Regions from separate parts of the Halomonas sp. BDJS001 genome, predicted to be linked through region 2. Evidence: predicted binding sites of a transcription regulator. Region 2 holds the regulator's gene; the other holds the start of a gene.

Region 1 (15,800 bases), 2.3 Mb from region 2:
TCTAACGTGCTTTTTCATCCAGATAAGCCCACTGCCCCTGTTAATGCCAAGGAGATGGCCAATGGCTGATCAAGGTTTGAATATTCAGAAAGATCCTCATGCCCAGCAATGCCTTATCGCCCAGATTAGCGATCCGCATATCAAGGCGGGCGGCAAGCTCTCCTACCGCCAAGTGGATACCGCTAGTGCTTTACGCAAAGCGATCAGCAAGCTCAACCAGCTAGCACCGCGGCCCGACCTGGTGCTGATTAGCGGTGACTTGGTTGATTTTGGCCACCCCGACGAGTACGCCACCTTTAAGCAACTCCTGGCCGACCTGACGCTTCCGGTGTACTTGATCCCTGGCAATCACGACGACCGCCAACATCTGCGTCATGCATTCCCGGAGCATCGCTACCTGTTTCAGCACCGCGACTACCTGCAGTGGGTCGTGGATGACTACCCGGTACGCCTCATAGGTCTCGACTCATCGGTGCCGGACAAACCTCATGGGAAGCTAAGCGATGAGAGCCTGGAGTGGTTGGATACAACGCTGACGGAGCAGCCCGATAAACCGACGCTGGTCATGGTGCATCACCACCCGTTCGTGAGTGGTATCGACCATATGGATCGCCAGCCGCTGAAGCGACCAGAGGCGCTCGCCGACGTCATTGGCAAGCACCCCCAGATCGAGCGGGTGCTCTGCGGGCATCTGCACCGCTCGATTCAGGCGCGCTTTGCCAACACTCTGGTGATAAGCTGCCCCGGGGTTTCCCACCAGGTCAGCCTGGATCTCACTCCAGACGGCCCCGCCCACTTTCAGCTAGAGCCACCCGGTTACCTGCTACACCAGTGGTCGGCGGCTAATGGCATGGTGACTCACCAAGGGTTTATCGACCCCTACTCCGGCCCGTTCCCGTTTTATGATGCCAATGGGCTAATTGATTAAGACGCGGCCATGGGAGAGAGCAATTCGTTATCAACCTTTGCCAGCTCCCAGGCTTGCACTATCTGCTTTTTCTCTATCCCCCAGCGGTAGCCACCAAGTGCGCCACTTTGTTGAATCACTCGGTGGCAGGGGATCCATAGCGCGATGGGGTTGGCACCCACGGCATTGCCCACCGCCCGCGACGACTTGGGGGTGCCCAGTGCCTGGGCAATGTGCGAATAGCTGGCCAGCTGACCTTCGGGAATGGTCAGCAGCGCCCGCCATACAGCGATTTGGAAGTTGGTACCAGTCACATGCAGCGACAAAGTGGCAGAAGCATCGTCTGCCCTGTTGAACAGCGCCTCCACAGCAAAGCGCGTGGCGTCAGGGTCGTGATGAAGCGTGGAAAGTGGCCACTCTTTGCCAAGCCGTGCCAGTAACTCCTCAGAATTCGTCGCATCGACAAAACCCATACGGCAGATACCCCGGGGGGTTACCGCCACAAACATGCTACCTAGAGGCGTTTTATGAACCCCATAGGCGATCTCCACGCCTTCACCCTGGCGCTTATACTCCCCCGGCGTGAAAGCCTCTAGCTGCACAAAGTGATCGTAAAGCCGCGAACCGCCGCTCAGCCCCAGCGTATGGGCAATATCCAGCAGTGAGGTCGATGCCCGAATCAGTTGCTTACTGCGCTCTAACGTCAGCGCCTGCAAAAAGCGTTTGGGGCTGATACCTGCGTAACGACAAAAAAGCCGCTGGAAATGAAAGGGACTTAAATGCACCTGCGCGGCCACCGTTTCCAGGTTGGGTTGCTCCGCTGCGTGGGCCACCATATAAGCCATGGCTTTTCGATACGCGCATAGTCGTTCATTGTGTAGTCTCTGTGCCTTGGTACTTATTTAACCATCAGCCTAAGTGCTCACAAGCGAGTTGCCGACCCGAATCTTGCTAATGGCATAGCAGACAGTTCCCGACTTTTCCGCTAGGGTAATGCCCCGCCTCCACTGACGGTACACGATACGCCCATGCAAGACTTGATCAATGACATTGCAACAGCCATGGCGAATGCTGAACAGCGTGGCAAGGTCGCCGACTATATCCCCGAGCTTGGACACGTTGACCCGCAGCAGTTTGCCATTTCGCTGGCCACCGTGGATGGCAAAGTGTACTCGGCAGGCTGTGCCACCACCCCCTTCTCCATCCAGAGTATCTCCAAAGTATTTACCCTGACCATTGCGCTGGGGCAAGTGGGTGATTCGCTGTGGTCGAAAGTGGGCCGCGAACCCTCGGGTGATCCGTTCAACTCTATCGTTCAGTTAGAGCATGAAAGCGGCAAGCCGCGTAACCCGTTCATTAATGCCGGGGCCATTGCGGTGGTCGATGCGATCATGATGGGCCATGAGCCCAAAGAGACACTGGGCGAGATTCTTAGCTTTGTGCGCTATATCGCCGATGATGACAGCATTTACTTCGACCACGCGGTGGCTGCCTCAGAGATGGCCCACCGCGACCGCAACGCTTCACTGGCACACTTTATGAAAGCCTTTGGGCATCTACGCCACGATGTCGATAAAGTGCTGGGCACCTACTTCCACCAGTGCGCCATTGCCATGAGCTGCGAGCAACTTGCCCATGCAGGACTGTTTTTGGCTTCCGATGGTATCAACAAACCCAGCGGGATTCGTGTGGTAGCGCCCCAGCGAGCCCGCCGGATCAACTCATTAATGATGATGTGCGGGCACTACGATGCCTCGGGGGAGTTCGCCTTCCGGGTCGGACTGCCCGGCAAAAGCGGTGTGGGTGGTGGTATTCTGGCGATTGCGCCAGGCCATGGCGCTATTGCCGTTTGGTCGCCGGGGTTGGACGCCTACGGCAATAGTTTACTGGGCACCCAGGCGCTTGAAATGTTTGTGCAGCGCACCGGCTGGTCGGTGTTTGGGCATTAAAAGCGAAGATTGAAAGGCCGTCGCTTAAGTTGCCACATCAATTTTGTTCAATACCACCTGCGGTCTTCATTGCAAACTTCTTGCACTACCAAGGAGGATGACAATGAGCGCTACCCTACTGCTACCAACACTTCTGCCCATGTCTGCATTTGCTCTGGCCGCGTCCATTTCGCCGGGGCCGGTCAACATCGTTTGCTTGAGTAGCGGCACGCATTACCCCATCGCTAGAGGGCTTATTTTTGTCACCGGCGCCACGCTGGGGTTTGTTGCACTGTTTTTAGCCATCGGCGTTGGGCTTTACTCACTGCTGAGGGTAGCGCCGCTGTTGGAAGCGTTTTTACGCTGGGCAGGCATTGTTTTTTTACTCTACCTTAGCTATCAACTGTTTCAGCACGACGGTCGGGTGCAGGAACGAGGTGCCGATAACGCACCGGGATTTTGGACAGGCGCTATGATGCAGTGGCTTAACCCCAAAGCATGGCTGGCGTCTGCCGCTGGCATTGGGGCTTACACCAGCGGTAATGAGCCTTACCTGCTATGGCTATTCGCCGCCCTCTATCTACCTATTTGCTGGCTATCGCTCTCCACTTGGGTGGTGGCAGGCGCTTTTCTCAAACGCTATGTTCATCGTCCTATCATCTTACTAACGATTAACCGCGCACTCGCTATCTGCTTGGCAGCTAGCGCTATTGTCTTACTGATTGAGTAGCGGATAACGATACTGGTTGGGTGTCGCGGCTACCAGCCGTTTGAATGTTCTTTGAAAGTGCGGCTGGTCATTAAAGCCCGCGTTCAAAGCCGCCTCAACAATAGGTTGCCCTTGTTTTAACGCTTTCTGCCCCATCTGAATTCGCTGATTAATCAGGTAAGCATGGGGCGTTAGTCCAAAGTGCTGTTTGAAGGCGCGAATCAAATGCCCAGCGCTATAGCCGGACTGCTGGCATAGGCGTTCTAGCGATATATCAGCGCTACAGTTGGCACGCAAATAGGCCGCGACCTGTTCTAGCGCACCGGGCGCTGGGGGCAATGCCGCGGGGGATTCTTGAGCAAGCACTTGCAGCATGGAAGACAAGTACTCGACTAACGCCGTTTGCTTATCGCTAATCTCGCGGTGTTCATCGAGCAAACAAGCGGCCATATCGCAGTACCCGGCATAAAGCGCTGGCTGGGTAATGACCGCGGTAGCGATATCTTGCCAGTCAGGGGCATTGAGTAGGCCCAATTGATAGCGCAGCTCACTCAGCCACTCGGTATCGACGTAGAGCATCAAATACGCCCAGGGCTGGTTTGCGATGGGGTTGCAGGCATGCACCCAGTGGGGGTTCATCATCACGATGTCACCCGCGCTAATCTGATGCGTCGCATCACGATAACAAAACGTGCTTTGACCTGCGGTAACGGCCCCCAGCGACCAATGAGTATGGCTGTGCGGCGCATAGCAAACTTGTCGCGCGTCGCTAATCTTGCGCAGCTCCACATAGGGCATACGCGCATCCCGCCAGAAGATAGGTGACGAAATTGTACTCATGCTCTGCTCTTGTTATTCAAAAATAGTGGAAATAGCAATTGTTCCTGCCACTTGGCTTGGGCTGGACAATAGTACAGCACAAGCACAGTATGGGCCGCTGATAAACGCTATATAAACTAAATTGCATAGGGATATGCAACGCCAAATTCGTCAGGAGGACGCCATGGCCAGTCGTATGAAAAACCCCGACCACCGTGATGCAATTACCCTTTATGCTCGCATGGGTTACGCTTCCCGCGGCATTGTGTATGTATTAGTGGGCGGCCTCGCGGCGCTGGCCGCGTTTGGACAAGGCGGCCAGACCGAAGGCAGCCGTGGCGCCTTAGAGCGCGTGCTCACGGCCCCCTTTGGTAACGTGTTGCTAGGCCTCATTGCCGTTGGCTTGTTGGGCTACGCTATGTGGCGAACTATCCAAGCAGTTAAAGACGCCGACCATCACGGCAACGGCGCCAAAGGTTTAGCGATTCGCGCAGGCTTATTAGCGAGCGCCATTACCCATACGCTATTGGCATTTTTTGCCGCTACGCTCATCTTCCAGTATGCCGGCTCTTCTGGTGGTTCAGGTGGCGGCTCGCAAGGAGTGGCTAGCTGGCTGATGCAGCAGCCTTTCGGGCGCTGGCTGGTAGGCGGGGTTGGCCTCATCATGATTGGCGTAGGCATCGCCCACGCATTTAAAGGTTATAAGGCCAAATTCGACAAACACTTCTCTATGCCGACACAGACGCAACAGTGGGCCTATCCTATCTGTCGTTTCGGCTTGGTGATTCGTGGCGTTGTGTTTGTGATCGTGGGCAGCTTTTTTATCATCGCCGCTTATCAAATCGACCCCAATGAAGCAGGTGGTATGGGTGAAGTGTTTAGCACCCTGCGAAGCCAGCCCTACGGTCAGTGGCTGCTTGCGTTTGTTGCTTTGGGGCTATTCGCATTCGGCCTTTACAGCGTGTTAGCGGCTATTTATCGGCGCATCAATCCCCAAATGTAATCACCACCATGGCCCTAACATCAAAGCGAACTATACAGTGGTTCGAGCGCATTAACGGCTCCAAGAACATGCTGTGGCTACTGGGAACCCTCTCTTTTCTTGAGACCATTATTCTGCCCATTCCCATCGAGCTGGTATTGATACCGCTAATGGCCGTTAACAAGCAGCGTATCTGGGCAATTGCTACGGCTACCACGCTGGGTTGCTTAGTGGCGTCACTCATCGGCTATGGCGTGGGTATGGTGCTTTACCAATCCGTTGGCACCTGGTTTATCGAATTTATGGGGATGGAGCAGAGCTATCAGGCGTTCCAGAGCTTCTTCGACCAGTACGGTTTTGCTGCGATTCTGGCCATAGGCATATTGCCTATCCCCTTTCAGGTGGCGATGATTACTGCCGGGCTGTCAGGCTACCCCATACTGCTTTTCGCCCTGGCGGCGCTCATCGCCCGAGGCTTACGCTATTTCGGCCTGGGTTGGTTGGTTCACCGCTTTGGTCATGACGTGCTGGTGTTATGGAAACGCCATGCAGTGATAACCAGTTTGGTAGCAGGGGTCGCTGTACTGTTGGTAGCACTGGGGCTGCAGGCACTGGCAGGGCTGTTAGTGTAAGCAACTGCTCCGAGGGCTCATTGTTAAATAGCGTAATCCCGCTCGACCTTGGCAATACGCGTTTTGAAGTGCTGGTACCACTGTTGGTGACCCAACCGCTGCGCCTCTTGATGCTCAGCATGGGCTTTCCAGGCTTTAATAGATGCCAAATCTGCCCAGTAGGAAACCGTCACCCCCACTTCATTCCTGGCGGACTCCACGCCCAAAAAACCCGGCTGCTGGGCTGCAAGCTCAACCATTTTTGCCGCCATCTCGTCATAGCCATCATCGACCTCTGTGCGAAGAGAGGTAAAAATAACCGCGTAGTAAGGGGGGGCGGGGGTGTCGGCAATCAGCGGCATTGGAGATCCAGGTTGGTTAATAGCTTACGTTAGTGTCACTCGTCAGGTTTATCGGCGTTTTGTACCGGCGAGACATGCTTAGTCTTCATATCCCTAAAGGCCTCCATGATGTCCATCGGCAATGGGAAAACAATCGTCGAAGCGTTTTTGTTGCTCATATCACTCATGGTTTGTAGATAGCGAAGCTGGAGTGCAGCCGAGTTTTCCTGCATTACGTTCGCGGCCTCAACCAGCTTTTTGGAAGCCTGAAGCTCCCCTTCTGCGTGAATCACCTTGGCGCGACGCTCACGCTCCGCTTCGGCCTGGCGGGCAATGGCGCGGATCATGCTCTCATCCAAGTCTACATGCTTGATTTCAACATTGGCGACCTTGATACCCCACGCTTCGGTTTGAGTATCGATAATTTCCTGAATATCGTCGTTGAGCTTATCCCGCTCGGAAAGCATCTCATCCAAATCATGCTTACCCAGCACAGAACGCAAAGTGGTCTGGGCCAGTTGACTAGTCGCCTGGGTAAAATTCTCGACTTGAATGATCGCCTTTTCTGGATCGACGACGCGGAAATAAAGCACCGCATTAACTTTAACGGTGACGTTATCCTGAGAGATCACGTCCTGTTCCGGTACATCCATGGTGATCACGCGTAGATCCACCACCTCCATCTTTTGAATGGCGGGAATCACAATGACTAGCCCAGGCCCTTTCACTGTCTGGTAACGACCAAGAAAGAACACTACGCCGCGTTTATATTCTGGCAGTATGCGGATAGAGGCAGCGATCAACATCACCACCAGCACGACAGGTACTAAGTACGAAATAATCATTGGACACCTCGTTTAGCAGTGGGTCGGTTATGTAAGAGAGTGAGCACTGGCGGCGCGCATTACTGAGCCTTCACATATACCGTCAAGCCTTCAATACCCATCACCACAAGCTTTTCACCTCGTTTGACTGGCGCATCGCTCACTGCGTTCCAGCGCTCGCCATGCAGCCTTACATGGCCGCTGACCTCAAAATCCTCCAGCGCAACCGCGTCTGCGCCGATTAACTGCTCCGCGCCAGTGTGTGCCGGACGACGGCGCAGCGTTGCAAAGCGTGTTAACGTCCATAGCATTAGCCCCCCAGACACCAGTGCCACACCACCGATTAGCGGCAGCGAAATGGCAAGATGCTCCGCGTCCATCAGCATTACCGACCCAAGTACAAAAGCAATGATGCCGCCAACCCCCAGCACACCGAAGCTAGGCATAAAAGCCTCGCCCACCATCAAAGCCAATCCAACCACCATCAGCGCAAGCCCGGCGTAGTTAATCGGCAGCACCTGAAACGCAAACAGGGCGAGCAGCAAACAAATCACGCCAATGGTGCCGGGGAACAGGCTGCCGGGACTGGCCAGCTCGAAAACCAGTCCGTAAAAGCCGATGATCATCAAGAAAAAGGCGATGTTGGGATTAGTGATCAGCGATAGCACCTGGGTGCGCCAATCAGGATCGAAGCGCTCAATGGTGAGTCCGGCGGTATCGAGGGTGGCTTCGCCGCTTTCCAAGACCACACTCATGCCGTCCATCTGCTCAAGTAGATCGGTGAGATCGCGTGCCACCACATCAATGACGCCCTGCTCCAGCGCCTCACTGGCAGTGAGGTTGGCCGCATTGCGCACGGCCTCTTCAGCCCAATCGGCATTGCGATTATGGCGTTCCGCCAAGCTGCGGATAAAGCTCACCGCATCTTCCACCACCTTGCGTTCCATGGCACTGCCCTCGCCATTCGACTCCTCAGCCGAATTATCTTCCTCGCCTTCATCGCTGCCGGGCAACCCGCCGCCCATTTGTATCGGCGTGGCCGAGCCAAGATGTGTAGAGGGCGCCATGGCAGCCACGTGGCTGCCATAAAGCAGATAAGTGCCCGCGCTTGCCGCTCGCGCACCGCTGGGGGAAACGTACATCACCACGGGAGTGTCAGCGTTGAGCATCTCGCGGATCATGTCGCGGGTGGTGTCGACCAACCCGCCAGGGGTATCGAGCTCGACGATTACCACTTCACTGCCCTGCTCGCGAGCCTTATCCAGCCCCCGCGAAAAGTAGTCCTTGGTCGCCGGGCCAACGGCGCCTTCGATATTGAGTACCAGAACGCTGGACGACGAGGACTGCGCCATGGCTTGCCACGTCAACGACATGGTAACCATTAGCAAACCGGCAACTATCAACCAGAGCCAGTGCGATTTGAGAGAAAGGGATGGCATTACCCGCTCCTCGTGTTCAACGCCTTAACGTGCCGTATGGCGCCTAACCATAGCTACATACACAAGGCTACCTACTCAACGTAGCACCCACATCGAGCTTCGTCATGAACAACGTGATGGCAGGATTTAACGACAAAAAAAAGGCCTGAACCAAGGTGGCGATTCTGAAAGCCAGCAATGATTACACTATTTTCGAGCAGTCGGTTAATTCAGATAATAACCGCTAACTCTCCACGCGCCCTCCTCAAAGTGAGGGGTGATGGTTTCGGTAATCTGCGGCCTGTTTTCAAATTGTGTTTGAAACGTCAAAACCGCGTAGTCGCCTCTTGGCGCCCCTGGCATAGAGGTTTCGCGGACGACGCTTACTCGTCGGCGCGACTGAACAGCGCCAAAATCACGCCGCGCGGCTCCAATCGTGCGCTCCAACATGTGAGGAGAAAGCGGCTTTTTGAGTAGTGGAGATGACGCTTCCCAGGCCTGCTCATACTGCCCACTATCAATGGCTTCTAGCCACGCCAACGCCGCCGCCTCTGCATCATCTTTATGAGAGAGGGCTTGCGTGGATAGCATCAGGAGCAAGGGGGCGAATAGTAAGGACAGCATTTTCGGCATAGCGGGTACTCTTGGCATCTAGGATCGAGCAGAGAAATCTCGATGCTCTTAGATATATATCGGTCATCGCCAGGGGTTCTTTAGGGTCACGAGCGGTATTTCGTTTACTATGCGCCCCTACCCTCTTTAGCTCCCACCATTAGGCGAACATGTCCTTCAACGCACTCTATACCGACCTCTCTGGCTACTACGATTTAATGTGTGTAGATATTGACTACCCAGCGCAAAGCAACGCCATTCATAGGCTGCAGCAGATTTTCGGTAACGGAGAAACCGCACACTTGGATTTAGCCTGTGGTACCGGCCCCCACGTGCGCCATTTCATTGATTTCGGCTATGCCAGTAGCGGACTGGATATCAACCAACCGATGCTGGATATCGCCGCCACACGTTGTCCAGAAGCCCAGTTCACCCTGCAAGATATGGGCAGCTTCGAGGTGAGCGCGCCCCTCGACCTAATTACCTGCTTTTTATACTCAATCCACTACAACGCTGGTATTGAAAAGCTAAAAATGTGCATGGCCAGTGTGCACCGCGCACTCAAGTCTGGCGGTGTTTTCTGTTTTAACGCTGTCGATAAAGAGAAAATTGATAACAGTCTATTCGTTAAACATAGTGCCAAACAGGGAAGTGAATTATTCACGTTCCGCTCCGGATGGCACTATAGCGGGCAGGGTGAAAAGCAGTCTCTCAGGCTTAGTATTGAAAAGACGGACGCTGATGGAACGCAGATGTGGAACGATGAACACCCTATGGTGGCGGTCAGCTTTGCAGAGTTAGTGACACTTTTAGAGCCCTACTTCGAGCTTCATGTGTTTGAGCACAACTATGAAAAAATCATCCCTTGGGAGAACACCTCAGGGAACGCTATTTTTGTCTGTGTGAAGAAATAAACCCTGCTTGTATCTGCGAATCACCCTGCCGTGCTGTCCGCTCGAATACATTGGCCACCCATGGCCGAAATTGCCCTCTTTGTGACCGGCCAACGCATCGTTGGCTGAATGTGGAAAAGCTAATCTGAAACCTCACTTCAACACAATGAGATTAGCCATGACCCAGCCTAACACCGCCTTGCTATTAATTGACGTTCAAGCCTCCTTTCCCGCCCGCGACTACTGGGTAGAATCGCTGGCTCAGGTATGGCGTCCCAAGCAGCGTGCAATACTGAACGCCGCCCAGGCAAACAACATTCCGGTCATCCGCATTCTGCATGAAGAGCCTGGCAGTCAAGGAGCTTTTGACCCCAAGAATGGCCTGATTCGTCCGCTTGATGGCTTTAATGATGAAGTAGCGGTGACCTATCATAAACGTGTCCATAATGCCTTCACTGACACCTCGCTTGAGGCTTGGTTAAGGGAGCGCGGCATTGAACGGCTGGCGATAAGCGGTATTCGTACCGAGCAGTGCTGTGAAACCACCGCCCGAGTAGCGTCGGATTTGGGGTTTAGTGTCGACTTTATCAGCGACGCTACCCTGACGTTCCCCATGACGCGCCAAGGTGTCACCTGGTCAGCGGATGATATTAAGGCGCGCACCGAACTGGTACTTGAAAACCGTTTTGCGCGTATTATCAATACACAAGACATGGTCAACGAATGGCAAAGCACGCGTGAGTGAAGAGCAACCACATAGCCAACCGCCATCCCCAAGAGCCACCACTTTGCGGGTGGCGGTACTGATGATGCCCGGCCAGGTGCCGCTTGATTTGATTGGCCCACTACAGGTTTTGCAGTGCGCCGATAGGCTCTCGATAGACGTTCAGGTGCACTATATCGGCCCCAAAGCGGCCATGCAGTGGTTAGGGCCGCTAACCCTTAGCGGCATTGACCCACTACCTGAACAGCTCTCACCTCAAGATTTACTGCTGATTCCGGGGCAGTATCGCAATAGTCTTGAGCCAATGGCACAACAAGAGTGTGTCGCTTGGCTTAAGGCGAATGCCCACTGTGCGGATACGCTGATGACCGTTTGCTCCGGCACGCTGTTACTGGCGGACGCTGGCCTGTTAGAGGGGCGACGCTGCACCACCCACCACACGCTAATCGAGCAGTTACAGTCCAAAGCCCCACAAGCAAAGGTACAACGTGATTGTATCTTTACCGAGGACGGGCGCTATTTAACCAGCGCGGGAATTTCGACCGGCATTGATACCATTCTGTACTGGCTAACCCGCGCTTGCGGCCACTCGCTGGCTCTAGCGGTAGCGCGGGAGATGGTGCTGTATCTTCGCCGCAGTGGTCAGGAGCCTCAGCTGGGCGCCTGGCTTGAGGGCCGCAATCATGTGGATGAACGGCTGCATCGCGTTCAAGATGCCATCTGCGCCGCGCCCTCTCAAAAGTGGTCTATCGAAACGCTGGCGGCTCAGGCCGCCATGAGCGAGCGCCATTTCCGACGCCAATTCAAAAGCCTCACCGGGATGCTGGTGGGCGACTATATTATGGGGTTACGCCTGCAGCGAGCCAAAGCGTTAATGACCGAAACGACCTGGACGCTAGCGCGTATCGCCGAAGCATCCGGATTCGGGGATGAGCGGCAGCTAAGGCGCAACTGGGCTCGCCAGGAAAAAGCGCCGCCTAGTGTATGGCGCCGGGCCAGCTCCCAGACTCTGTGAGATTGAGTTAATGTGAGCCATCATTAAAAAAACATACCATTGGTTGACGCCATGACCGAGTTCATCTTGCCAAGCAACGCTAACTATCTGAATTTTCGGCATCGCCTGCCTGATAAACGCTTAGCCCCATGGGTTCAGTGCCTTTGGTCAATGGGTCGCCCAGGGCATCTCACTGAATCAAGAACCGAAAAATTCTACCCAGATGCCGGTGCTAGTCTTAGCATTAAGCTCACCAGCCCCCACCCCATCATCACGCTCTGTTTCAACAAAACCACGTTGATAGAGACACTCGACACCACCGCACCTTGTCTGGGCATTCGTTTTAAGGCAGCCGGCGCCCACTGCTTGTTAGGCTTGCTACCTGAAGCATTCACAGATACACACTACCGCTTGGATAACGAGCTTGAACCACTAGGATTGCAAGGATTGATACCTGTGGTAGAGCGCCTCTACCAGTTGGACTCGCAACAGGGCTTACGCCTGCTGGAAACATGGTTGTTACATCGACTAGAGCGCCAGCCACCCGCCAATAGCCGTATCACTACGATTGTTCAAGCCATTGGAGAACTTCAGCTCCCACCCCAACAGTTAGGCGCCACGCTAGGGTTTACTCGACGTACTCTGGAGCGCAAATTAAAACGTGAAGTGGGCGTTACCCCAGGCCAATTAGTGGCCTATGCCCGACTGAACCGAGCCCGCCATGGGTTGCTTGCAACCGCGCTGCCCCTAACGGAAATAGCCCTACAATGCGGCTACTATGACCAAGCTCATTTCACCCATGCCTTCCAAACCCTCGCCTATGAAACGCCCGCCGCCTATCGCAAGCGCAAACTGTCGCAAATTTACAAGGCGTAAAAAAACCTCGACGTTAAGCTGAGCTCTCAACTTACTCACCGAGGTCACCCACATGTCTACTCGTATGTCTCAACAGTCTGTGTATCGCCTTTGCCCCCGCCTAGCTAAGCACCTGACTGCACTAGGCGACGTTGCCCCAGACTCAACGGTTAATCGCTCGATAATCCACTTAGTTAACCTGCGTGTTTCGCAAATTAATCACTGCTGCTTTTGTCAGCACATGCATTCGCAAGAGGCCAGAGACGACGGCGAGCACCAGGTGCGCCTGGACGTATTGCCTGCTTGGCGTGAAGCTCCCTGCTTCAGCACTCAAGAGCGCGCCGCACTCGCCTGGGCCGAAGCACTAACCCATGTCAGCCAGCAAGCGGTAAGTGACAGCGACTATCAAAACGCACTAGATGCGTTTGGCGAGCAGGGGCTGATTGATCTCACTGCCATCATTGTTCAAATCAACAGCTGGAATCGGATATCGGTAGGCTTTCAGTTTTCACCCAACATCACTATTTAAGCCCGATGAAGCAATTGAAGTTAATATTGCAGATAAGGAAATAAAATGAACAGTGAGACAACGCAGCGCCAACAACTACCCAACCTACTCGGTCTCTTATCAAGCCTATTTTTCTTCTTTGGTAGTCTTTTATTTCTTCCCGCTTTTGCGAGCTATGCAACCGTAGGCGTATGGTGCTTTGTCATGGGCTCGCTGATCATGTTTATTATTTACGTAATAAGCATGAAAAGTACTGGTGAGAAGCGTGCTTAATTGATTCAACACTGCACGTTGATATAGCCGCTGGGTTTTAGCTACCTAGCGGCTGACTGGCTGTAATGCCTTTCAACATTGGCTGAGACTTTCCCCCAGGCGGAAGTTTTCACTCTGCCTAATGTGGCCGCCGCAGCAGTCTATAGGCGCGCTTGATGGACTTGTCATTAGGTGTAATCTACTGCATGATTTTGATATTGCCGTTTCACAACGCTGGGTGCATAAATGAATACAGCGCAACTTGAAACTATCACGAGCGAAGCAATGACCCTATCGGAGAGGGAACGGGCCAAACTCGCTCATGATTTGGTCGCAAGCTTGGACGGTATAGCTGAAATCAGTGTATCGGAAGCCTGGGACGATGAGATATGTCGCAGAATCAATAATCTGGAATCTGGCAAAACCAAGTCGTTAGAAGTCAGCGAAGCCATTGAACGTGCCCGAGCTCGGATAAGGAACTAATTTTGAGGGTGTAGGTAAGCCCAGAGGCTGCGGAAGAACTGATGGAAGCCGCAGCTTGGTATGAACTTGAATCGCCTGGGCTGGGCGAGCAACTTATCGATACCTTTGAACGAGCCACCATAAAACTCAGCGCACCAAACCCACCATTAGTTCCTGTACTTGGTCAAGCAAACTTGGCGCAAAGCGTTTGATCCTTCAACAGTTTCCTTTTTCCCTTGTGACTGTGGTCAATAACCAAACAATCACCATTGTTGCCTTTGCCCATCATTCGAGAAAGCCGGGTTACTGGCATAATCGAGTCAGCTGACGACCTTCAACTCTAGGGGCTACTCATCGCACAATTGTCGCATCCATGCCATTAGTATGAAGTGCGCCCCACTGATGCTGATTTAACCGATACAACCTCACTGGGCGGCCATGGAAATCATGGATGCCGAACGTAGAAAACCTTGCTTTTGCTGCAACCTTAAGCGACGCAACATTCTCAGGCTCAATAATAGCAACCACTGAAGATAGCTGCTTTTGATTAAATGCATCATGGAGTACCGCGTGCACAGCCTCAGTCGCAAGTCCTTTGCCCCAGTACCGTTTGGCCAGCCGGTAGCCTAAACCAATCTCCTCAATACCATTTACCTCTTCGGGGCTGACACCACAAAAGCCGACAAGCTTGCCGGAACCCTTCTCTACTAACGCCCACGGCCCGATACGGTGAGTTGCATAGTTCTCCAAGCACCATTCAATAAACCGCCGCGTCGCCGCTTTATCGCAAACGCCTCGAATCGAGTATTTCATCACCTCAGGATCGCTGAGGATAGTGGTCAACTCAGACACATCATCCAGGGATAATGTCCGTATAAACAGCCTTTCCGTTTCGCAAGTTTGCACCATTTCCTCCTTGTTGATGATGCTCTCGTTAAGTGCTCAAGTTCCCCATTATACAATGACTACTATGTCTTAAAATCGTAGTGAAAAACGTCACGATACTGTCCGTTCAATTGAGGGGCTTGATAAAACTTTTTGGTTCTTGTCGTAAATCTAAAACCTGCTTTGGCTAAAGCCATTTGAGCAGCAACATTATCAACGTCAGTAAAAGAGCTAACGCTTGTTGCGTAACCTGCTGCGAGCAAGTGCTGTGCGGTAAGTACTAACGCCTCTGCTGCGTACCCGCGACCTCTATATGGTCTCCCGATACCAAAGTGAACGACCTCTGACTCACCACTCTTTACAACGGTTACCATTCCGATAGCACCGATGCCCTCCGTAATGGCATCTACAATCCAAATACACTTACCCGTTAACGCCATACTCTCAGGAACAGAAAGAGTTTGTAGCATTTTTTTGGTTTGTTCGATTTCAGTGTGAGGGCGCCGTGCAAGGTATTTTGTTGAGCCTAAATCACCCGTATAGCTTTTAAAGATTGGGGCAATATCGTCAGGCCAGTAGTACCTCAAAACTAGCCTTTTGGAGTCCGTAATCATGTTTGGATCCTTTACGTCGCCACAACAATGCAGTTCCACTGCTTCCTTACGAAAAGACTTTAATTTATATCATCTTTCAGGCGATGAATATGGATGGTATATCAAAGCAACCTCGATAACTGGATTTAACCAACCGGGTAGGCACACTGCACTAGCACTTCCTAGCTCTCTGCTATTGATCAGATTCATGGTTGATACCGTCGCTAACCGGCAAATCGTGCAAGTCAAAGGGGTTAATATCTTCCAAACACCCAACATTGAATCCATACACATTGGGATTGGAGCGCGTTTGGTGGTGAGTGTAAACGCCGCAGTTTGAACAGAAGTAGTGCTTAGCGACACCTGAATTGAACTGATAGAGCTTAAGATGCTCAGCGCCACGGAGAATGCGAAGACCGTTCAATGGTACATAGGCCATAACAGCGCCTTTGCGCCTGCAAATAGAGCAGTTACACCTTTTCG
Region 2 (15,800 bases):
AAAGATCGAAGGGCTCGCCCAGCTCGATAAAGTGATCGATATTGATCAGAGTCCGATTGGCCGCACGCCGCGCTCCAACCCGGCCACCTACACGGGTATATTCACCCCCATTCGCGAGCTGTTTGCGGGCACCCAGGAAGCGCGCTCCCGGGGCTATAAGCCTGGCCGTTTTAGCTTTAACGTTAAGGGTGGGCGCTGTGAGGCGTGCCAGGGCGAAGGTATGATCAAGGTAGAGATGCACTTTCTACCGGATATCTATGTGCCCTGCGACGTGTGTAAAGGCAAGCGCTATAATCGTGAAACCCTGGATATCCACTACAAGGGGAAAACCATTCACGAAGTGCTGGCCATGACCGTGGAAGATGCGCTGGAATTTTTTAGCCCGGTACCGGCCATTGCCCGTCGCCTGCAAACCCTGCTGGATGTGGGACTCTCCTATATCCGCCTGGGACAGAGCGCAACGACCCTTTCCGGCGGCGAAGCGCAGCGGGTTAAACTCGCCCGTGAACTGGCCAAGCGTGATACCGGTAAGACGCTATATATCCTGGATGAGCCGACCACCGGGTTACACTTTGAAGATATTCGCCAGCTGCTGACGGTACTCCATCGCCTGCGTGATCATGGCAACACCATTGTGGTCATTGAACACAATCTGGATGTGATCAAAACCGCCGACTGGATCGTCGATCTTGGCCCCGAAGGGGGGTCAGGTGGTGGGCAGATCATCGCCGAGGGCACGCCGGAGCAGATCGCCAAACAGGACGTCTCGCATACTGGCCGCTTCTTGGCACCACTGCTGGCGCGAGGTAATCGAGCGACGAAGCGCGAACCTGCCCACCCTCAGACTAATTAGCAGGGCTATTTAGTAATTTTGGGCAACGTAGTAGGTGGCCACACGGTTTATAGTGGCGAGCAGATAATCGTTAGCAGTATTATCCAATCTTCTGCTGGAGGAATATGTCGTGGGCCAGGAAAACAGCTGTATTATTAAGCACTTTAGTCACTACTGTTCGCTAAGCGAAGATGAGAAAAAACTGCTCATAACACTAGAGGAGAGCCCAACCGATATTAAGTCGGGCACCATTCTGTGGGAAATGGGTGCGCCAGCTAATGAATTCTGTACGCTGAAAAGTGGCTGGGCCTACTCCTACCGTCATCTGGAAAACGGCGATCGTCAGATTCTGGAGGTGTTCCTGCCCGGAGATATTATCGGCCTGCGCGAGTTTGCCTTTTCGCAGCGGCTTGAGAACGTGCGAATGATTGATGACGGCGTAATTTGCCACTTCCCGCACAAACGTATGCTGGAAATATTCCGCCAATCGCTCCCGCTCACCTCGGTTATGTTTGCGATTGGCAGCCGCCAACAGGCGTTAATGACCGAACGGCTGGTTACCTTGGCCAGGCGCAGCGCCCGGCAAAAAATGGCGCATTTCCTTTATGAGATGTATTTAAGGCTGCGCCAAACCAACCCGGATATTAGCAACCAGTTCCGCTTGCCGCTCTCCCAGGAGCAGTTGGCCGATGTGCTGGGGCTTAGCCCGGTTCACGTTAGCCGCACCTTTACCGCACTCAGCGAGGATGGGTTGGTGTTTCGTGATCGCCACCACTTAACGATTCCTGACTTATCAGCGCTAAGTGCCGAAGGGCAGTTTGACGACTGCTATCTCACCGATAACGTTCGCCCCCTATTAGGTGACAGTGAGCAAAAAGCCGCGTGCTGATAAGGCACGCGGCGTCGTTGTAACTGTTGCAACCTTCAACCACACTTAGACCAGCCGCAGCCGGCGTAGCAGGTGGGGCAACCGTCCATCATGATGAGTTCGCCGCGGCACTCGGGGCAGTTACCCACGGTGGCTGGGCCACTGCCTTCAGACTTTTTTCCCGTCTGAGCCTTCTCGCCGATAGGCTCCGCCGCCTCTGTCTCAACGGGAGCATCGGTAGCCTCCTCCTCTTCTGGTTGCCAAGCATGACCATGGGTCATACGGTGAGCATAGCGCTCTACCAGCTGTTCAACCGGCACTTGATTGCCCTCCCGATCCAGAAAACCGCGGCGATAAAGAATCTGCTGAATCGACCAGGCGATTGCCGCGACTTCCGAGTCGTGGAACATTGGCTTGTTCCAACGGTTCATACCGCAGCGCACCAGACCTTTGTCCCAGGCTACTTTGCGCAGGTCTGCCACCGCCTGGGTGACGTAACCACCACGGGCCGCCAGTGATAGACTGCGCATGGTGGCAGTGATCCACTGGTGCTCACTGGAGAGCTGGCCCGATGGGAAGAAAAACTCCACCGGACGCTCAATCACCACGCGCTTACCGCCAATCACGCCCTCCACCGGCATAAACGACACCAGCAGATAAACTTTCTTGCGCCCTTCCGCCCCTACATACGAGATTTTTTCTGATACGGCTTCCAGAGTACCTTCTGGGCGGGAAGGAATCCGCACCGTCAGCGGGTTTTCGTCCTGAAGCTCAGGAACCGGTACGGCGGGCTCCTGCTGCTTAATCCGGTAACCGACAATTTTGGAGGTAATTTCAACAGCCATGGGGATATCTCTCCGTTTCGCATCCGTTTAGCAAAGGTGTGCGTTAATGAATAGGTGGCCCTTAACGCGGCATCACCATTTGCCGTAGGTGCCTTCTTTCAAACCATCGAACAGATTGGCCGCATTATGCTCTTCGCCGTCGTAAACCACCTTCTCATCCCCGGCCAGCTCCAGGGTTTCACCATTTTCTAGCTCAAATACGTAGGTGGTGTTCTTAAGATCATCTTCGCGCACCAGAACGCCCTGGAAGGCTTCCGGGTTAAAGCGGAAGGTCGTGCAGCCCTTCAAGCGGCTTTCATAGGCCTGCAAGTAGAGATCCTGGAACTGTTCGAAGGGGAACTCGGTGGGCACGTTAACCGTTTTCGAGATCGCCGAATCGACCCAGTGCTGGGCGGCAGCCTGAACGGCGACGTGCTGCTCGGGCGAAATGGCATCGGCGGTAACAAAGTAGTCCGGCAGATCGCTGTCCACTGCGTCAGAGGCGATAAAGTGACGGTAAGCGGCCAGCTCAAACGACACCACCTCGACCTGCTCTTTGGTCTTTTTACCCGACTGGATAATATTGCGGAAATAGCGGTGTGAGAACGAAGGCTCGATACCGTTGGAGGCGTTGTTACCCATGGAAAGGCTGATCGTACCGGTCGGCGCGATTGAGCTGTGATGGGTAAACCGCGCACCGTGCTCGGCCAGCTGGGCCACCAGCTCCGGCTCAAGCTCGGCCACTTGAGCCATGTACTGACTATAACGGGCGTGCAGGATACGTCCCGGCACCTGATCGCCTACTTCATAGCCATCTTTGGCCAGCTGAGGCCGCTCGCGCAACATTTTGGGAGTAATGGTGTGCTCCTGCTCAAGCACTGGCGCCATGCCTTTCTCTAACGACAGTTCCAGCGCCTGCTTCCAGCCCTCAATGGCTAAATGGCGACTCACCTCATCGGTGAATACCAGCGACTGCTTGGAACCGTAAGGGATTTTGAGCATGGTGAGCGTTGAACCCAAGCCTAAAAAGCCCATACCGTGGCGGCGCTTGGCTTCGATTTCACGTTGCTGCTGGGGCAACGGCAGGCCAGCAATCTCGACCACGTTGTCGAGCATACGGGTAAAGATCGCCACCACTTTGCAGTAGCGCTCCCAGTCGAAGCGCGGCTCATTGCCAAAGGGGTCAATCACGAACTTGGTCAGATTGACTGAGCCTAGCAGGCAGGCGCCTTCCGGCGGTAACGGCTGTTCGCCACAATTGTGCGCATGAAAGCCATTAGCATCGAATGTATTGATTCCAGGTATCTGGACATCGTAAACCTCTTCAACGCCTACTTCTTTATGCCCCACCACCCGAGCCACAAAGCGCTCGCGATTCAACTCACGTTGATAACTACCTAGCAATTTTTCCAACTTACTCTGCTTATCATGATCGCCAAAACCAATAAGGTCTGCAAAGCGCCGGAGGTTATCACCGCTTATCATTAATTCATGTTGAGGCAAGGTGTTATATGAACGATGACCCCCCTTACCATCAGGAAGATGTCGCTTCACTGCACTACGCCTGTCTTGATATAGAGTGGCGATAACGCCCAAGCGCTGCAGCATCCGCTGAACAGCTTCAAGGCGAGCAAGATCGGACTGAGCCAAGCGAACACTCACACCTTTTTCTTGAGTACCTTGAACCGATCCATCTGCATCAAAAAAGCCACGCAAAAAGCCCACATAACCTTCCGACGACGCCTGTTCCAGCTCAGGTGTAATCGCCTTATTGCCGGGCTGCATGCCCATTTCTATCGCCAGATTTCGTAGTGCCGCGGTTGAAAGACGGTATTCGTTACGGCCACTTACCTTCTGCCAACCTGCGAAATCCGCACGATGAGGAAGGCTTTTTGCAGCCTCTTCTGCTAGCGCCATTATGGAACTGACAGCCTTCCCGAAAAAGTTGTCGCTACCGTTAGCAACCGCTGCTTGCGGCCACACAGATAAAACCGCTTTGTCAGCTTTGAGCGTGCCATCACCGACGAGCAGCCCCAACAGATACCCTTGTGCTTCATTAAGCCTGCCCCCCCACTCGGGAGCATCGCGATGATCATTGAGTAGCACGCGATCACCAACCTGCAGATCGCCTGCGGCACACCACTCGGTTTCTGTGCGATATCTAGTAAAGGCTGACACACGACGCACCCGATGGTCACTGGTCAACTTGAGCGCATAACCTTCAGCCGTTTGCAGACGAATCACAGGTTTTTGAGCTGTTAAAAAGAAGCCATCAGAGCCACTTTGATAAGCTTGGCCATCAATGATTGCCGTAAAAGGCTGGCCAATAAGCTGCGAAACCTGACGCGGCCCCTCCGACGTATGAATCCAAGTATCCGCTGTCACACAGGGGTTGGTGGCACGAATATCTTCGCAGAACCAGTTATTGTTCATGCGGTTGACCTGGTCGATCAGGATAAAGCCCGGCTCGGCGTAGTCGTAGGTGGAGGACATAATGGTGTCCCACAACTCCCGCGCTTTAATCACTTCCACTATGCGACAGGCAACTCGGCCCTCAGCGTCTACCGTGTAGCCTTCTTCAACCACCGGCCAGTCTCGGTAGACCAGGTCTTCCGCTTTAACGTCCTCTTTCTCACCGGGGTGCAGCGGAAAAGCCAGCGGCCAGTCGGTATTGTTCTTGACCGCTTCCATAAACTCATCGGTGATCAGCAGGCTAAGGTTGAACTGGCGTAGGCGCCCCGACTCGCGCTTAGCCTGTATAAACTCGCGCACATCCGGGTGGCCCACATCAAAGGTGCCCATCTGGGCGCCACGGCGGCCACCGGCAGAGGCGACGGTGAAACACATCTTGTCGTAGATATCCATAAACGCCAGTGGGCCGTTAGTGCCCGCGCCAGCGCCGAAGACGAACGCGCCTTTGTGGCGCAGCGTCGAGAAGTCGTAGCCGATGCCTGCGCCGGATTTCAGCGTCATCCCCGCATCAACCACCGAGTCTAGAATATCGCGCATGGAGTCGCGGATGGTGCGGGAGACGGTGCAGTTAATCAGGCTCACCGCAGGCTTATAGGACTCAGCCCCCGCATTGGAAAGAATACGACCGGCAGGAATGGCACCATTTTCCAGCGCCCAACGAAATTTGGGCAACCACTCTTCCGCTTTATCGCCTTCAACCGCTGCCAGCGCACGCGCAACCCGTTCAAACGTAGCACCGACGTCCTGGTCGACGGGTTGGCTATGACGATCCTTAAGACGGTATTTGGCGTCCCAGATCTCCCGCGAGGGGGCCTGCATGGGAACATCGTTAGAGGTCTTCATAGCCTTGGCAGCGGTGCTCATATCGCGAAACTCCTTCACAGCGGGGTGACTATTGGGCTCAAATCAAAGCCACTATACGTGGCATCGGAGTGAAGTATAGACCCGACTTCCAACCACATACGGCACTTTTTTCAAAATTTCCTACCATATATAGAAAAATCAGCGCCTTACACTTTTGTCATCGAGTAACTCGCTATAGACTGTTTTTTTTCGACTATTCGCCCAAGGATTTTGGTTAGATGGCTCAGATCATAACGACGACTCGCGCTCTGCATTTCCACTCGCCTTGGTTAGTCGCGATGGTCATCGCCGTCCCCATGATGGTCGCAACATCCATGGCGAACGCGGCCACGTTTAATACCGACGATGTGGTCATCCACGACCATTGGCAGTCAATGACGCTTTCACTGGGGGGGGAGCGCCACTACCGCGCAGTGGAAACCCACAGCTACTCGGATGCGACGCTAAGCCTGAATGCCACCTCGGGCGTTTGCGATTTACCCTGGCTGGAGATGCGCGTCACCCTTGAACAGCAGCAGGGGGAAAGCCGCGCAGTCAACTTAGTACCCGCCAGGCTGCGCATTGATGAGCAGCCTGTGATTGATACCATGGCGGAGTTTATTACTGAGCGGGGGGATGACGGCTTTTATGCCCACTTTTACCTCAGCGATATGCAGCCCCTGCTAGCGGATATGCGCCAGGGTGAGCAACTGTTTCTTGGCTTTGACCAGGAAGAGCGTGACCCCTGGTATATGACGTTTAGTCTGCAGGGCGCCGACGCGGCGATTAACCGGATGCTCACCCAGTGTGAAGGTAGCGGGGCTCACTAAGGTGCGAGTTTTAAAGCGCCGTAGCAGGCTCTAGCACCACCTCAACGCGATTGCGCCCACCATGCTTAGCGCGATACATGGCATTGTCGGCCCGGGAAATAAGGGTTTTACAGCTGTCACCCGGCTGCCAAACGGCGACACCGATACTCACCGTAATCGTTTGATCAAGCCCCTCTATACGCAGCTCTGCTACCAGCGAGCGCAGCCGCTCGGCCAGGCCAATGGCGGCGCCAACCTCGGAATGGGTCGCCAGCACAATAAACTCTTCGCCTCCCCAGCGCCCCAGATGGTCGCAACCCCGCAGCGAGCTTTCCACTAAGCGCGCCAGAGCCACTAGCACCTCGTCCCCCACGCTATGGCCATGGGCATCGTTGATCTGCTTAAAGTTATCCACATCGAACAAGAGCAGGGCAAAGGCGGCGGCGTAACGCTTGGCAGCTACCAGCTCGGCATTGATCGCCTCTTCAATGCGGTAACGGTTCCACACCTGGGTGAGCGGATCAAAGTGGGCTAATTGCTCAAGGCGCTGGTTGGCCTCGGCAAGGGCTTTGCGCTCGTGTTCCAGGTGCATATTCAATGAGCTAATTTCATAGGCCGAAATCGCCAGCGTCAGGTCTTCCCCCAAGTCTACCGCCGCTAAGCGCTCTACCCGCAGCCACGCTTCACTTCTGCCGACTACCTCTTCAGACCAAGCAACGGAGCCAGTATCACGGCCGGTTTAGGGTTGGTTGTAGGCTGCATCGCCCAATACAGCGTTTCCACCTGCTCAGGGCGTAAAAAAAACAGCCAGGCGCGCTGGGTCGAACTCATTGGCAGCGGCACTGCTAGAGCCCCACACTGCTCGGGCATGGCTAGCGAAGCGGTTAACGTCTCTTTGCCGATTTCGCGCGTGCACCAAGGACCGCTATGTACATGAGTTCTTTCCAGGCGCAGCACAAACTGGCTTATCGCTTCTGGAGTCGGCGTCACACCCGCTTGATAAGCGCCACCATTCACCCACAGCACCACGCCATGGGCGCGAAACAGCTTCATCCAGATAGCCGCCTGCTCATGAAGTAACTGTTGGGGACTTTGCGGCTCGCTGCGCGCTCGCGCACTGAGCACCAGACTATCCTGAACCCGTTGTAGGTAGCGGGCTTCTTGACGCGCCCGTAGCAGCAGCATGCGTTGGGTGGCCATTTGTACGAGGGTGCGAACAGCATCACGCACGGGGGGCTCAACCGAATGCGGCGCAGGTGAGTGGCAAAACACTAGCCCCCATAAGCCGGTATCCCCCTGAATGGCTAAACTGAATGAGCCCCGCACGCCCAGACGGTTTAAATAGCGCTGCCGTTCTGGCGCAGGTGCGCGTAAAAAACTACCGTTAAGGCTCGCTCCCGGGACGGCGGGGATCAGCGTTTCAGTAGGAGCATTAACGTCTTCAATTAACCGTACAGGGGAGTGTTGGTAACTTTTGCGCAAGGCGACAGGGAAGTCGCTGGCAGGAAAGCGTTGACCTAACAGCGAGGGCAGCCGTTTTCCCAATGCTTCTGCGACCATCAAACCATGCCAATCGCTATCGAAATGGCACACGGTGACACGATCATGACCGGTGAGCTGTTGAACAGCGTTAACCAGGCAGTCGAGGAGTTCTTGCTGATGCGTCGCTTCAACCAAATGCCTCAGCCGCTCAGTCACCGTACCCAGCAGACGACGCTTACTACGGGGGTTGAGTGGCTCAATCTCGACAATGACCTGCTCACCCGCTCGATAAGCGTGGATTTGAAAACGTGCGTGTCGGTGCTTGGAACGAATAAACATTAAAGGGCCTGGAAGCCGCTGCTGCCCCTGCAATTCACGACGCACCCGCTGACTTAGCCGTTTCCCCAACACGCAGGCTAGCGTAAGCTGCCCATGTTCAGGGCGCTCAAAACCAATTAAGCGGGTTAAGTTAGTACTAGTAGTTTGGATGCAGCGACAATCGGCATCGACGACCAGCAGGGCTCCAAACGACTGCAATCGCGGGTGGTACATGGACACAAACGTGGCCTCGAAATCTATTCACCCTCGACCTGCTGCCTTAGCAACAGCTCTACGCGACGGTTGGCAGCGCGGCCCTCCGCCGTTGCGTTTGGTTCCATGGGTTGGGTGTCGGCATAACCGACGGCCCGCATACGAGAGATATTGAACCCTTGGCGCTCTAAATGCCTCACCACAGCAATAGCACGCGCTGATGAGAGCTCCCAATTAGAGGGGAAGCGGGCCGTTGAAATAGGCACGCTGTCGGTGTGGCCTTCCACCGAAATCTGACCGTCAAAACGGGTCAGCACATCGATAAGGCTTTCTATCACATCTTGCCCACGGGACGTCAGTACCGCTTGGCCGCTGGGAAATAAAAGGCTGGTATCAATGCGGAGCGTGAGCCCTTCGCGCCCTTGGGAAACGCTGACACCAGGGATATCGAGCCCGTCAAACTGGGGTTGAACCCCTGAATGGCGGGGCTGGATACCGGTGGCCAGAGACGCCAGAGGCAGTGATGATACAGCGCTGGCTGAACGCATGAAAGCAGTATCAGCCGCTTCACCGCCGCCCGGCGGCGTCAGGGAAAGCAGTAGCACAAAAAGCGTGATGAGCAGCGTCAGCACATCTAAATAGCTGGTTAGCCAACCCTCATCGCCATCGCCTGGCGATGGCGTCATTTCCAGTGCATGGCGTGTATCACGGTCAAGCATCTGGTCTTACCCCTTCACCGCCGAACTAACCGACGAATCAGGCCTGGGTTTGACGCTGTTATCACGGATCTCATCGTGGTAATTAGCCACAAAGGAGTTGAGGGTCTCTTCAATAAACGACGGTAGGCGACGCTTGGTAATCAGCGAAATACCCTCCAGTACCATGTTCATGGTAATCAGCCGCTCTTCGGTGCGGCGCTCTAGCTTCACCGCAATCGGCTTAAACACCAAGTTGGCGAGTAAAATGCCGTAGAAGGTGGTGAGCAGCGCCACTGCCATGCGCGGGCCAATGACCTGTAAGTCGCCAGCGTCCATGACCTCCAGCATGTTGACCAGCCCCACCAGGGTGCCGATCATGCCAAAGGCAGGTGCATAGGTCGCCATGGTACGGAAAATTTGTGCTTCAGCATGCTCACGGGCTTTAAGGCGGGCAATGCGCCAGCGCAGCATGTCAAAAATTTCATCCTCTTTGGTATTGGCAATGACCAGTTGGATCCCGGTACGTAAAAACGGATTGCGGGTATGCTCCAACTCGCGCTCGACCGCGCGTACATCGCCTTTAAACCACAGCCGGGACATATCGACCAACTCGCGGATATCGTCACGCATGTAGGTATTTTCACGCCTGAAGACCAGGCCTACCAAGCGTACAACCCGGAGCACCTCTTTCAGTGGATAGCTAATAAAGGTAGCCGCCAGGGTTCCGGTCACCACGATGGCAAGCCCCGGAAAATTGATAAAGCTTTCCGGGGACTCTGCTGTGAAAAACAGCACGCTCACCAACAGCAGTATGCTGGCAAATATGCCTATCAACGTCGAAGGATTCATCCACGGCTCCTTGCCGGTCACAAGTGAGTAAAAAAAACGTTGGCGTTATGCCGAGTCGTGTAAACGCGCGCGTAAACGACTCACGGCTTGGCTGTGCAGTTGTGAAACACGTGATTCCGTCACGCCCAGCACAGCGCCTACTTCCTTGAGGTTGAGTTCTTCTTGGTAGTACAGCGCCATGAGCAGCTTTTCACGCTCGGGAAGCGCTTCAATCGCTTCAATCAGCGTTTGACGCTGCTGACCGTCCAGCAACTGCTCGAACGGTGAATTGCCCAGTTCATTACTGACAGGCTCTCCGCCATCAGCCACTAGTTCTTCAAACGGCAGCAGTTGTCCGCTGTTAGTGTCATTGAGAAGCTGCTGATACTCACTCAGCGGCATCTCAAGGTGTTGAGCGATTTCGTTCTCTTCCGGGGCGCGCCCTAACAATTGCTCTAATTGGCGAACGGCGCTGTCCACCGCGCGCGCTGAACGGCGCACGCTGCGGGGCAGCCAGTCGCGGGTACGTAACTCATCCATCATGGCGCCGCGAATACGCTGACTGGCAAAGGTCGCGAACGTCGCGCCCTGGGTAGCATCGAAACGGCCCAGCGCCTCGAGCAGCCCCACCATCCCGGCCTGAATAAGGTCATCGAGCTCAATACTCGCCGGCAATCGAACCTGTAATGTTAAGGCCTGACGTCGCACCAGTGGCATGTATTGCGTCAACAGCTCATTTTGTTTAATCCTGCCCTGTGCTGTGTACATATTCTCGCCTCGCGGCTAATCAGCCTTCACTGATAGTTCACAATCAATTGCAACCCCTGCACACGTACAGGCCGCTGGCCTGGGCGCAAGGCGAAGCGAAAATGCAGTGGCGCATCGGCAGCCCGCCCCTCAAGCGCAGTGGTAGAACCCCGCATACCAGTTAATGCAACACACTGCTCAGGATGGCAGAGCCAAGCGTTTAATAGTGCACCGGGTGGATGCTGAAATTGCCACTGTATACGCCCAAGCTGGCCTGATTGAAGGTTTCCGACAGCGGGTGGGGAAGCTGTTTTACTACTGCTTGCCCGATCACTCATTGCCACCATCAGCCCTGGTATCTGGCTGCTCCAGCTACCGGGTGCCGCCTGGGCACTCCCTGTTAATCCTGCGATTAGCCCCCCTGCCATCAGTACTAAGACCCGTGGCAGCCTCACTCTTAATAGCCAGCTTAGCATGCTTAGTCTCCTCGGCAGAGTATGCTCATCGTGCAAGTACCAGTAACTCCATATTTAAGTAGTAATCAGCAGCTTCACGCAAGTTATTGAGCAGCCCTTGACGCGGCAAGTGCGGCTCATGGAGCGCTAGTAAACGACGCGGTCCGCCACGTTCATGGAGCTGTCGCAAGGTACGGAACATGACAGCGAAGGTATCGGCATCGCTACTGATCCATAGCGCCCAACGGCTGTATTGCTCGCGAAGCTGAGCAAGGTCGGACGTTTCCGCCATGACGATTCGAATGTCCCAATCATCAGGGTGACCGGCCCAGTGGCGACCTAGCGCTGACCACTGACCGAGGCGTGCTTTAACCTTATTAACGTGCACGGCACCACTACCGGGTAGTCCAACCACCACAAGTGGGATTTTAGGTTTGGGCGGCGCCAACGTTGTTGGCGCTTCCACCGCGGTGGTCGTTGGCATTAAGAAAGATGAGGACTGCTCAGGCTCGGGGACATGCTCTGCTGCCGCCGCATCAACAGCACCCTCCGCCTGCTGCTGTTGGCGCTGCAAGTTTGCCCACTTGCGCAGTCCCGAGGCTTGATCCTGTTCGCTCACGCCACACCCTCTCGACTCACACTGCCCATTTGACGAATCGCATCCCGCGCCATAAAGGCATAGATCAACGCATCGAGCATGCCGGTATCGCGGCGACGGCGACTAGCCCCTAGTAGATTGAGGAGATCGCCACGCAGCGTCTGCGCCTCCTCATCATCGGCAATATCGAGATGGCCGGCGACTGACGCCACACCGCTGGCCATTAACAGGCGAACTTCCGCATTTAAATCACCGCTATCAGCCTCTTTTAGCTGCTGCCACGCGCGCCGGGTCAAGGCAGCCAAGCCTTCGCTTTGCAGCTGGGTTAACAGCAGTGAGAGCACCTCGGCCCCTAACCGAGCTGGGGTAAGCCAGTAGCGGCGCACCACCACTTTGGCGCTTTCCGGATCGCGTACCTCCCCGTACCAGGCGAGCAGAGCACAGCCGCTGGCGTCCTCAACTTCAGCGTAGGCGGTCCATAGCTGCACCGATTGGCCGCGAAAACGTACGCCCACATGGTGCGTAAGCACACTGTCATTAAACAGCTGACGGATCGTCTGGCGCTCGTGGTGAAAGAGTACCCGATGACTGGGGGGGACTTGGCTGACCCAGGTCAAATGCTCGGCTTCTAGCCACGCTAGCGCATCCGATTCGGGAAAACGCGGTAGCAAGTGCACCGCGACACCGCTTGATGAAGACAACGCGGCCATGCGCGGTTGCCACCCTGCAGGATGGCGATGCTGCAGCCAGGGTAGCGCTAACCAGGCACCATTTGTGTCCAGCCCAATGTCGGGCATTGCCCAATCGCAGCCGCGCTCATTACGCCGAGGAGCCCATGCCATGCCTAAGGTGGTATCCGTCGCTGGGTAACCGGCGAGCAGCGCGTCCAGGCGCGTTTCCTGCACACGGCTAGGTAGCGAGGCTAAGTCCCAGATCTCTTCTAATGCCGCAAACCCTGTGACGCGTTGGCGCAATCTCGCCAGTAACGATGATAAACGACGCCCCTGTCCCAGCACATCCCGCGACCAGCGCGGCATCCCCATCGGGACATCCGCACGTTGCGCCCCCTCACGCTGTGGTGTTGCCGTACTCAGTGCTTGATCCACTAGCGCGCCAGGGGCTGCTATCACCATATCTTCGGGCACCTGCTGACCATTGGAACCGAACAGCACGCGCATCCCGTGGCGCATAATAATGTCTAACACTGGTGCCAGACGCCCCGCCTCATCCTGCTTGGTAATAATGCAGTCATCTAACTCTGCGCCCGCCGCTCGCGCGGCTTGACGATAGCGCAGCACAACTTCCTCGAGGGTTTCCGGCTGGCTGGCGGCATTAAGCAGCAGCACCAAACGCACCCGCGAACGTCCGCCCTGGAGGTGGGCAATCTGTTCGATCACTCGTTGGTCACGCTGACTCATACCTACGGTATCGATAATCACCCACTGCTTGCCCTGCAGGCGGCCCAGCAAATCGTCGATGGGTTGCTCTGCATCCAGCGCGTACATCGGGGTGTCCAGCAGGCGTGCATAGATGCGCAGCTGCTCATGGGCACCAATCCGGAAGCTATCAGTGGTGACCAGCGCTACCGGGCGGGTACCGTGACGCATCACAAAACGGGCGGCAAGCTTGGCAGTGGTAGTGGTTTTGCCCACCCCCGTGGGCCCCACCAGGGCGACAATCCCGGTTTGATCAAAAAAGCTTGGCTCATCGCTCAACACGCAGAGACGATCCATCAATTGCTGGCGCAGCCACTGCAGCGGCGCTTCACTGTTGCCGTCTAATCTGGCGAGCGATCCGGGCATTCCCACCAGCAGCTCATCGGTGAGCTCACTGCTAAAACCGACATTCCATAACAGTTGGCGCAGCCTCGCAGCCGTACCGGTGGGCGCCGCTGGCGTTGGTGAAGCAGCATGGGCTGACTGGCTGTTTGCCAGCAGCGCTCGCATATCCTGCATTTCCCGTAGTAAGCGCTCACTCATCGCCTGCATGGGGTCTTGTGTCGGAGGTGGCGGCGTTTCGGTGGGTGCGGGTTCCGGTGAAGGTTCAAAGTGGTCAATGGCTTCATCCGCCATGGCCAAAATTTCAACGCCCCCTTCGGTACGCCGATTGGCCACAATCAAGGCGTCTTCTCCGAGCGTTTCACGCACTTGGCGCATCACATCACGACTATTGGCTCCCACGAAACGTCTAACGCTCATGATTTACCTTTTGCCTATTCTGGAAATGGTCAACGCTAGCCTACCACGGCGTGTCGTCATTAACGTCCGCCGACTATTGTCGTCACTCTTAATGTGCGGTCATCAGGGATTTCAGCCTGGGACAACACCGACATATGGCGTAGACGGCGGCGCAAAAAGCGCGAAAGCACCGCCCGCAGCGAGTGCTGCACAACCAGCACCGGCGGCTCGCCGGAGCTTTCGTGACGCTCCAGCGCCTGCTGCGCCTGAGTCATCAGCGTTTCTGCCAACCCGGGTTCCATGGCGCCGTTACCGTTCATGGCCTGTACCAGCACCTGCTCCAGCTGGGCATCCAGGCCCATAACATTAAGCGTCTCCTGCCCTGCAAACCACTGCTGGACAATGGCCCGCCCCAGAGAAACACGCACCAGCGCCGTCAGTTCGTTAGGATCTTTTTGCTGGGTGGCATACTCCGCCAGGGTATCGAGAATAGTGCGCATATCGCGGATAGAGACATCTTCATCGAGCAGATTTTGCAGGATACGCTGCAACACCGTCAGCGAAATAGCTTTCGGGATCACCTCTTCGACCAGGGCTTTCTGATCATCACCCATTTTATCCAGCAGCTTCTGGACTTCCTGACGGCCCAGCATCTCGGGCGAATGGCGGTGCAGCAGATGGTTCAAGTGGGTCGCTATGACGGTACTGGCGTCCACCACGGTGTAGCCATACACCTGAGCGTGTTCACGCTGGTTGCTATCAATCCAGACAGCGGGCAAACCAAAGGCAGGATCCTGGGTATGGGTGCCCTGCAGCTCACCGGAAACCTGCCCTGGGTTGATCGCCAGCCATTTACCCGGCTGCGCCTCGGCGCGGCCAATCTCGGCGCCTTTCATGGAGAGCACATAGGCGTTAGGCGGCAGCTCCAAATTATCGCGTATATGCACCACCGGCGGCAGGAAGCCTACTTCTTGAGCGAATTTCTTACGCACGCTCTTAATCCGCCCAAGCAACTCGCCTTTTTGGCGCGAATCGACCAGCGGGATTAAGCGATGCCCCACTTCCAGGCCCAGGGTATCGACCAGTTGCACATCTTCCCAACTCGCTTCGGGGGTCTCTTGCAGAGGCACAGGGGCCGCGGCGATCTCCTCTTTGACCAACGCCTTTTCCTTGTGGCGCATAAGAAACCATGCCAAGCCCGCCAAGAGCGCAGTAAAAAATAGAAATACTAGATTGGGCATACCAGGCACCATGCCCAACAGGCCCATCACCACGGCGGCCAAAATTAGTACCTGCGGATTAACGAACAGTTGGCTGAGCATTTGTTGGCCAATATCTTCGTTCGTCTCGGTACTTACCCGGGATACCGTGACACCCGCTGCGGTCGAGATCACCAGGGCAGGAATTTGCGCCACCAGACCGTCACCGATGGCCAGTAACATATAGGTCTGACCAGCAGCGCCAAAGCTCATATCGTGCTGCAGCATGCCAATCATCAGCCCGCCGATGATATTGACCACCATAATGACCAAACCGGCAATGGCATCACCACGGACAAACTTACTGGCGCCGTCCATCGAGCCAAAGAAATCAGCCTCTTGAGCAACCTCGGCACGGCGCTTTTTGGCATCTTCTT

Evidence for each region. Region 2 encodes FliA, which starts transcription of late flagellar genes. Its sites were predicted from a motif close to CTAAAGTTNNNNNNNNNNCNGCCGATA; they were not measured.
Region 1: a site for FliA is predicted at 9,230-9,256, ahead of OM794_RS12755 (DUF4019 domain-containing protein). Genes of this name have one in related genera too.

The regions. Positions count from the first base shown of each region.
Region 1 is NZ_CP110535.1:2,744,073-2,759,872, forward strand. Features, by position in the region: gene OM794_RS12705 (ATP-binding cassette domain-containing protein) at 1-928, shown strand, start outside; partial or broken gene OM794_RS12710 (bifunctional transcriptional activator/DNA repair enzyme AdaA) at 925-1,781, opposite strand; gene OM794_RS12715 (glutaminase) at 1,936-2,856, shown strand; gene OM794_RS12720 (LysE family translocator) at 2,960-3,565, shown strand; gene OM794_RS12725 (AraC family transcriptional regulator) at 3,551-4,384, opposite strand; gene OM794_RS12730 (DUF1206 domain-containing protein) at 4,548-5,366, shown strand; gene OM794_RS12735 (YqaA family protein) at 5,375-5,977, shown strand; gene OM794_RS12740 (antibiotic biosynthesis monooxygenase family protein) at 6,001-6,318, opposite strand; gene OM794_RS12745 (slipin family protein) at 6,354-7,142, opposite strand; gene OM794_RS12750 (NfeD family protein) at 7,202-8,560, opposite strand; gene OM794_RS12755 (DUF4019 domain-containing protein) at 8,765-9,172, opposite strand; gene OM794_RS12760 (class I SAM-dependent DNA methyltransferase) at 9,322-10,065, shown strand; gene OM794_RS12765 (isochorismatase family protein) at 10,223-10,789, shown strand; gene OM794_RS12770 (GlxA family transcriptional regulator) at 10,782-11,783, shown strand; gene OM794_RS12775 (helix-turn-helix transcriptional regulator) at 11,835-12,638, shown strand; gene OM794_RS12780 (carboxymuconolactone decarboxylase family protein) at 12,691-13,146, shown strand; gene OM794_RS12785 (YrhK family protein) at 13,192-13,398, shown strand; gene OM794_RS12790 (addiction module protein) at 13,663-13,860, shown strand; gene OM794_RS12795 (GNAT family N-acetyltransferase) at 14,191-14,748, opposite strand; gene OM794_RS12800 (GNAT family N-acetyltransferase) at 14,808-15,338, opposite strand; gene OM794_RS12805 (GFA family protein) at 15,511-15,800, opposite strand, start outside.
Region 2 is NZ_CP110535.1:99,456-115,255, reverse strand. Features, by position in the region: gene uvrA (excinuclease ABC subunit UvrA) at 1-853, shown strand, start outside; gene OM794_RS00540 (Crp/Fnr family transcriptional regulator) at 963-1,721, shown strand; gene OM794_RS00535 (ribonucleoside-diphosphate reductase) at 1,757-2,545, opposite strand; gene OM794_RS00530 (LAGLIDADG family homing endonuclease) at 2,618-5,860, opposite strand; gene OM794_RS00525 (hypothetical protein) at 6,079-6,669, shown strand; gene OM794_RS00520 (GGDEF domain-containing protein) at 6,680-7,294, opposite strand; gene OM794_RS00515 (GAF domain-containing protein) at 7,345-8,682, opposite strand; gene OM794_RS00510 (flagellar motor protein MotB) at 8,706-9,380, opposite strand; gene OM794_RS00505 (motility protein A) at 9,387-10,208, opposite strand; gene OM794_RS00500 (RNA polymerase sigma factor FliA) at 10,254-10,955, opposite strand; gene OM794_RS00495 (flagellar protein FlhE) at 10,982-11,410, opposite strand; gene OM794_RS00490 (hypothetical protein) at 11,436-12,008, opposite strand; gene flhF (flagellar biosynthesis protein FlhF) at 12,005-14,185, opposite strand; gene flhA (flagellar biosynthesis protein FlhA) at 14,245-15,800, opposite strand, start outside.